DNA from 3 places in the Breoghania sp. genome. Region 3 is predicted to be linked to each of the others. Evidence: riboswitches for the same ligand, from Rfam matches in the RefSeq annotation. Region 3 holds a riboswitch; each other region holds the start of a gene.
What was found. A riboswitch is a leader RNA that binds a small molecule or an ion and turns the genes downstream of it on or off. The one in region 3 is predicted to bind thiamine pyrophosphate.
Positions count from the first base shown of each region.

Region 1: another riboswitch for thiamine pyrophosphate. It lies ahead of thiD (bifunctional hydroxymethylpyrimidine kinase/phosphomethylpyrimidine kinase); the one in region 3 lies ahead of thiM (hydroxyethylthiazole kinase).
Region 2: another riboswitch for thiamine pyrophosphate. It lies ahead of ABGM93_RS17370 (ABC transporter permease); the one in region 3 lies ahead of thiM (hydroxyethylthiazole kinase).

Region 1 is NZ_OY771475.1:151,087-153,342, reverse strand. Features, by position in the region: gene ABGM93_RS00650 (TRAP transporter substrate-binding protein) at 1-556, opposite strand, end outside; gene thiD (bifunctional hydroxymethylpyrimidine kinase/phosphomethylpyrimidine kinase) at 556-1,362, opposite strand; TPP riboswitch at 1,498-1,598, opposite strand; gene ABGM93_RS00640 (Lrp/AsnC ligand binding domain-containing protein) at 1,760-1,996, shown strand; gene ABGM93_RS00635 (DMT family transporter) at 2,040-2,256, opposite strand, start outside.
Region 2 is NZ_OY771475.1:3,999,786-4,002,041, reverse strand. Features, by position in the region: gene ABGM93_RS17375 (ABC transporter substrate-binding protein) at 1-642, opposite strand, end outside; gene ABGM93_RS17370 (ABC transporter permease) at 705-1,475, opposite strand; TPP riboswitch at 1,630-1,782, opposite strand; gene ABGM93_RS17365 (hypothetical protein) at 1,863-2,256, opposite strand, start outside.
Region 3 is NZ_OY771475.1:2,478,660-2,480,915, reverse strand. Features, by position in the region: gene ybaK (Cys-tRNA(Pro) deacylase) at 1-128, opposite strand, end outside; gene ABGM93_RS10770 (DUF4186 domain-containing protein) at 125-583, opposite strand; TPP riboswitch at 755-862, shown strand; gene thiM (hydroxyethylthiazole kinase) at 908-1,762, shown strand; gene thiE (thiamine phosphate synthase) at 1,780-2,256, shown strand, end outside.

The sequences.
Region 1 (2,256 bases), 2.1 Mb from region 3:
GCATGCGGATCTTCAATCCCTTCAGATCGTCGAGCCCCGTGATGCGCCGCTTGTACCAGCCCCCCATCTGAAAGCCGGTATTGCCGCCCATGAAAGGCCGCACTCCGAAAGGCTCATAAAGGGCATCCCAGACTTCCTGCCCGCCGCCGCGCTCGATCCAGCACATATGCTCAAGCGGGGTCAGGCCGAAGGGAACGGCGGTGAAGAAGGGCGCCGCCGCCATCTTGCCCTGCCAGAAAAACGAAGCCGTGTGGCCCATTTCTGCCGTCCCGTCCGCCACGGCGTCAAACACCTCCAGCGCGGGAACCAGTTCACCGGCCGAATGAAGATCGACCGTCAGCTTGCCATCGCTCATGGTGCTGATGGCCTCGCAGATACGGCGCGCGGACACGCCTGGGCCCGGCAGGTCGCGCGGCCAGGAGGTGACCATTTTCCAGCGGATCGCTGTCTGCGCGAGAGCGGGGGTCGCCAGGGTCGAGGACGCGGATGCAGCCGCAGCCGCCCCCATGCCCGCAAGCGACAGCGCCTTGCGGCGCGAAATGGTCCTTCCGCTCATTATGCTTTCTCCCAAAGAGCGTGAAAATGATGGACGGGCCCGTGACCGTGGCCGATCTCAAGCGTATCAGCCGCGGCGATGGCGGCGGTCACATAGGCCTTCGCGCCGCGCACGGCGGTGATCATGTCGTGCCCATGCGCAAGCCCGGCGGCAATCGCGGAGGAAAGCGTGCAGCCGGTGCCATGTGTGTTGCGGGTGTCGATGCGCGGGGCTTCCAGCCAATGCTCGCCCTCCTCATCAAGCAGCAGATCGACGCTTTGCGAGGAAGTGCCGTGCCCCCCTTTCAGGAGAACGGCGGCAGGCCCCATATCTTTCAGCCGCACCGCCTGCGCGCTCATCTCCTCCCGCGTTTCGGCCACCGGGACCGCCAGAATGCGGGCGACTTCCTGCAGGTTCGGGGTGATCAGGTCGGCGAGCGGGAAAAGCAGCTCGACGAGACTTTCCACCGCCGCGTCATCGATCAGCGGATCGTTGGAGGTCGCAACCATCACCGGATCCAGCACCACGTTGTGAACCTGATACCGCTTCAACCCGGCGCGCACCGCCTCAATGACGTCCGTACGCGAGAGCATGCCGATTTTGGTCGCGCCAACCGTCAGATCGGAATAGACGGCGTTAAACTGCGCGGTGACGAAATCCGGCGGCACGTCCAGTATGCCGGTGACGCCGCGCGTGTTCTGGGCTGTCAGCGCGGCGAACACACTCGCGCCATAGACGCCGAGCGCGGAAAACGTTTTCAGATCGGCCTGAACGCCCGCGCCTCCACTGGAATCCGAGCCGGCCACGGTCACGGCGATTGCCGTCATGGCATCCCCCTCCCCCAATTGTCGATTGAAGATGCGAAGCGCGCAGTGGGCCTGAATCGGCGCATGCGTTCACACGCCCTGCCCCTGTGGTGGCAGACGTCCTGCATGTCCGGCGCTATCGCGATTAGTCTTGCAGCATGGTGCATCCCAATTCCCTCCGCCGGTACAAGCCGGATCAGGTTCTAGGAGTTGGCGCATTGCCTCTCAGCCCTCTTCGGGCACCCCCATTGGTCAACCGAGACCTAGAGCGTCTCGCGCGATTTGACAAGCCCCGCGACGACGCAGCGCCTGTTGATCACCATGCCTCCTTTCAATCTGCGCGCACGGGGCGCTTGCCCCGGTGCCTGCAATCCGATTGATTGGGGCCCATCTGTTTCATGCGTATCCGGAGACGCCCATGACCCCCTTCTTCGTCCTCATCAAATGCGAGCTTGGAAAGTCCTACGATGTCGCCAACAAGCTGGCCGACGCCGAAATCGCCTCGGAAATCTATTCCACCGCAGGCGATTACGACCTTCTGGCCAAGTTCTATGTGGACGCCAGCACCGACATCGGACAGTTCGTGAACCAGAAGATCCACTGCATCGCGAACATTCAGGACACCAAGACGATTCTGACGTTCAAGGCGTTTTAGGGCGCAACCGCGCGCTTGAGGAAATGCGGCCAGACGCCGGGCGTCAGATCTTGCCCGGCGTGGAGGCCCGCCGCACCCGCGTGCGGTCAATGCCGAGCCTGTGTTCGCGGTAGAGCACGAACAGGCCCGCGGCAATCACCACGCTCGCGCCGATCACCACAGACATGCCCGGAACCTCTCCAAACACCATCCAGCCGATGGCGGTTGCCCAGATGATGGTCGTGTAGTCGAACGGGGCGATGGTGGAGGCGTCCGCAAAG
Region 2 (2,256 bases), 1.5 Mb from region 3:
CAGCTCGTCATAGGCCGGAACGCCATGCTCCTCCGGGTAGATGGCAAATCCGGGGCTGCCTTCCGCCTCAAGCTGGTTCAGCTCGATATTGCGATAGCCGCCCACAACCGCATCCACCTGCCCGGACAGAAGCGCAGGCGTCAGCGCGAAATTGACGTTGATCAGCTCCACGTCCTTTTCCGAAAGCCCCACCGTGCCCAGCATGGTGGACAGGATCGCATCCTCAAAGCCGGAGATCGAGAAACCGACCTTCTTGCCCTTCAGGTCCTCCAGCGACTTCACCGGTCCGCTTTCAAGCGCGATCACGGTGTTGAGCGGGGTGGAAATCAGGGTGCCGAACCGCACGACGGGGAGGCCCTGCTGGGCCTGTTCGTAAAGGGTCGGCTGATAGGACACCGCCACATCGCCCTGACCGGCGGCCACAAGCCGCGGCGGGGCGCTGGGATCGGCGGGCGTCACAAGCTCCACATCCAGCCCCTGCGCCTCGAAATAGCCGCCCTCCTTGGCGACGATCAGCGGGCCGTGGTCGGCGTTCACATACCAGTCGAGCAGCACCGTCAGCTTGTCCGCCGCCTGCGCGGCCCCGCTCACAAGCACCGTCAGCGCCAACGCCGCCGCACCGCTCTTCAATTTTCGCAGCATCTCCCCAAACTCCTCTCGTTTCTCTTTCCCAAAGGCCCGCGCGAACTCTTTCTCCCGCGCGCCTAGTCCGTTTCCGATTGCCACGGCGCCATGGCGCGCGTGGCCTTGTCGACAACCGCGCGAAGCAACAGCGCCATGGCCGCCAGAAGCACCAGCGCCGCAAAGACCACATCGGCCTGCGCGCGGGCATTGGCCTGCAACATGACGAACCCCAATCCCTGGCTGGATCCGACCCACTCCCCCACGATCGCGCCGATGGGCGCAAAGACGGCGGCCACCCGAAGCCCCGAGCCCAGGGCGGGCAAGGCGGCGGGCAACCGGATCAGCATGAGCGTCTGCACCGGGGTCGCGCGCACGAGCCGCGCATAGTCGAGAAGGTCGGGATCTGTGCGCCTCAACCCGTCATAGAAGGCCGATGTGACGGGAAAGAAGATGATCAGGCTCGCCATCACGATCTTGGAGGCGAGCCCGAAACCGAACCACAGGACCAGAAGCGGCGCGATGGCGAAGACCGGCAGCGCCTGGCTGATCACGACGACCGGCAACACATAGCGCCGCGCAAGCGGCAGCACGGCCAGCAGAAGCGCCAGCGCAATGCCCGCCCCCGCCCCGATGACAAGGCCGATCAGGGTCTCGAAAGCCGTGATCCACGCCTGTTCAAGCAGGAAATCCGACCGTTCAACCAGCACCGTGGCCACCCGCGAGGGCGCGGGCAGCATGTAGCGGGGAAGCTGGAGGCCGCGCACGGCCCCTTCCCACGCGCCCAGCAGAACGAGCGTGGTCAGGACGCCCCGCAGGAGGCGTCGGGGCAGATCGGAGGACGCACGGTTCATCGCAGGCGGCCTCATGCGCAAACGCGAACATGAAGCCGGTCCCGGGCAGACTGTGGACCTGTGCGTGTGAAGGCAGCGCCGCGACACGGCGCCAGAGGGCAATTCATGGGATCTCCCCGTCCTTGATACCAAAGACCATGGAGACCCGGGAAAATCGGGCTCAGGTTTCCGTCCCTTCGCCGGCATGACCCGGATCAGGTTCGAAGGGTTCGGCCCTTTTGCATCTGAGTGAGGAACAGACAAACGTTCCCCGCCTCGCAGGCTTGGCCATCTCAGTTCGCCTCAGCGAACACCCCTCGGAAGCATGCGCAGTGTGTCTGCTATGGATAATGATTGCAAGGGACCGTCAGGCGCGCTGCGCGAAAACCCGCGCAGCGCGCCAGAAGCCTATTGGGCAGCCCAGGCATCCAGCGCCGTCTGCACGACGCGCTCGCCCGGAGATCCCTTCTCAAGCGTCAGGATCGCCCGCTTGCCGTTTTCATAGAGAACCGGAATGTCGATCCAGCCCCGGTCACGCAGCAGCGTGATGTTGCGTTCCCGCTCCGCCTCGATGGAGGAAAGCGCGACCCAGAAGAAGCCATCCGCGACCCGGACCGACGCCCCGATCAGCGCATCGCCGCGCGCTTCCTCGGTGGTCTTCATGATGAGGCCCGGCACGGAGGATACGCCCTTGCCCGGGAAACCGGGGGGCAGCAGGAACTGAAGCTCGATCAGGTGGCTGGCGGGAAGCGTGTCATCGCGGTTGGGACGGATGGTCAGCTGCACCGTCACATTGCGCTCC
Region 3 (2,256 bases):
GGAAGGCCGACGGCCTCTGCCGCGTGAAGGCCAATCTGATGCTGGCCCGCGACGAAGTCATATTCATGCGTGCGAAAGGCGATCTTCGCCTTTTTCAGCATCTGGGTTGCGGGGGTGCCGGTGCTCAACGTTGTGTCTCCAGATCGCGCGTAATCCAGGCCATTACCACCTCCACCACATAAAGCTGTTCGGCTTCGCTTAAAGAGCGGCCCGGTTCCATTCCGTGCCACTTGGCAAGGCAGCCCCGGCAACAGGTGGCCGTGGCGTGCTGGGCGACGAAAACCGGGTGCCCGCGCATCGGCGTCTGCTTGCCGTCATTGGCGGGTTGCGCAGGCGCAAGCCGCTTGGCGATGAAGTCGCCCGCATGACGGCGCAGCGCATCGCGGCCCTTGGTGAGCGCATAGGCGCGCTCCTTCGCATCGAGCGTGAAGCGCGCGCGAAAGGCCGAGCGCGACAACCGTCCGAACAGGGCGTCCAGCGCGCCTGTGTCGCCTTCCTGAAGATCGCTTCCGCGGGCGGGCTCTTGCGGGAAGAGATCTGCTTGTTCGCCGGGAAGAACGGGGGCGCGGTGGGGGTGAGTCATGGAAGAATTTTCGCGCGCCGCCGCGCCCCTGTCCAGTCGATTGGGCAGCGCTGGCGGCAGCGCGGGGCGCGGGGGCGCGCGCTTTCCCCATACCAAAAGCGCGAAAACGCTGCGTGAGGTTTTGTTCGGCTCACAAACCTTGCCCTGCGGCGGCTTTGCCCTAAACTCCGGAACGACTCAACGGGGTGCCTGTCCGACTTGGGCGGGCTGAGAGGCATCCGCCAACCCGTATAACCTGATCCGGATCATGCCGGCGGAGGGATTGAGCGCCGGGCGTATTTTGCCCTTTGCCGCGCATCCTCCGTCTGGTTCCAGGAGAATGCAGTGACCGACAAGACCCCCGATTTTTCCAGCGCCGCAGACCTTGCACCCGTCCTGCCAAGCCTTGATGACGCGAGCATCATGCTCGAAGAGGTGCGCCGTCAGGGCCCGTTGGTCCAGAACATCACCAATTACGTGGCGATGACGATTTCCGCCAACGTGCTGCTGGCCGCAGGCGCCTCCCCCGCCATGGTGCACTCGGAAGAAGAAGTGGCCGATTTCGTCGCCATCGCCTCCGCGCTCGTCGTCAATATCGGAACGCTCTCGCCCTCATGGGTGGCGGGCATGGAAATCGCGGCCACGGCAGCGGGGAAGGCGGGCAAGCCCTGGGTGCTCGATCCGGTGGGCTGCGGCGCAACCCCTTATCGCACCGACGTGGCCCGTCGTCTGACGGCCTTGAAGCCCACGCTCATTCGCGGCAATGCGTCTGAAATCATGGCGCTTGCGGGCGCTGCCGGGGCTGCGCCCAAGGGCGTGGACAGCGCCGCGGGCTCGCACGAGGCGATTGAATCCGCGCGCGGCCTTGCGCGTGAGACCGGCGGCATCGTCGCGGTGACGGGCGAGACCGATTACGTGGTCAGCGCCAGCCGCACGGCGGCAATCGTGGGCGGCGACGTGTTGATGACGGCCTCCACCGGCGTCGGCTGTGCGCTCAGCGCGCTGTGCGGCGCATTCCTTGCGGCCTTGCCCAGTGCATTTGGCGCGACCGTCGGCGCGATGGCCGTTTATGCCTCCGCAGGCAGCATCGCCGCGCGCGGGGCTGGTGGGCCGGGGGATATTCCCGCCCGCCTGTGCAACGCGCTCTACCGCCTCGACCGGGAGGAACTGCGCGCCAATTCCGCCATCCGCGCACTCTGATCGCTCACGGAGACATCATGACCAGACCCGCCTTTGACCTGTCGCTCTATCTTGTCACCGACACCGCCCTTTGCGGCGCGCGCGGGGTGGCGGAAACGGCGGCGGCTGCCGCGCGCGGCGGGGCGACGCTCGTCCAGCTTCGCGATCCCCTCGCCAAGACACGCGAGCTGGTGGAGCTTGCCCGCGCCTTGAAGGCGGCGCTTGAACCTTTCCGCTTGCCGCTCATCGTCAATGATCGCATCGACGTGGCGCTGGCGTCAGGGGCTGAGGGCGTCCATATCGGCCAGAAGGACATGGCACCCGCTGACGCCCGCGCGCTTCTGGGGGCAGATGCGGTTCTGGGCCTGTCGGTCGGGTCGCTGGAGGAACTCGCTGTCTCCGATCTCGCCCCCGTCGATTATGTGGGCATCGGGCCCTATCGCGGCACCGCGACCAAGCAGGACGCGGGCGAAGCGATCGGGCTTTCCGGGTTCCGGACTGTGCGGGAAAAGATC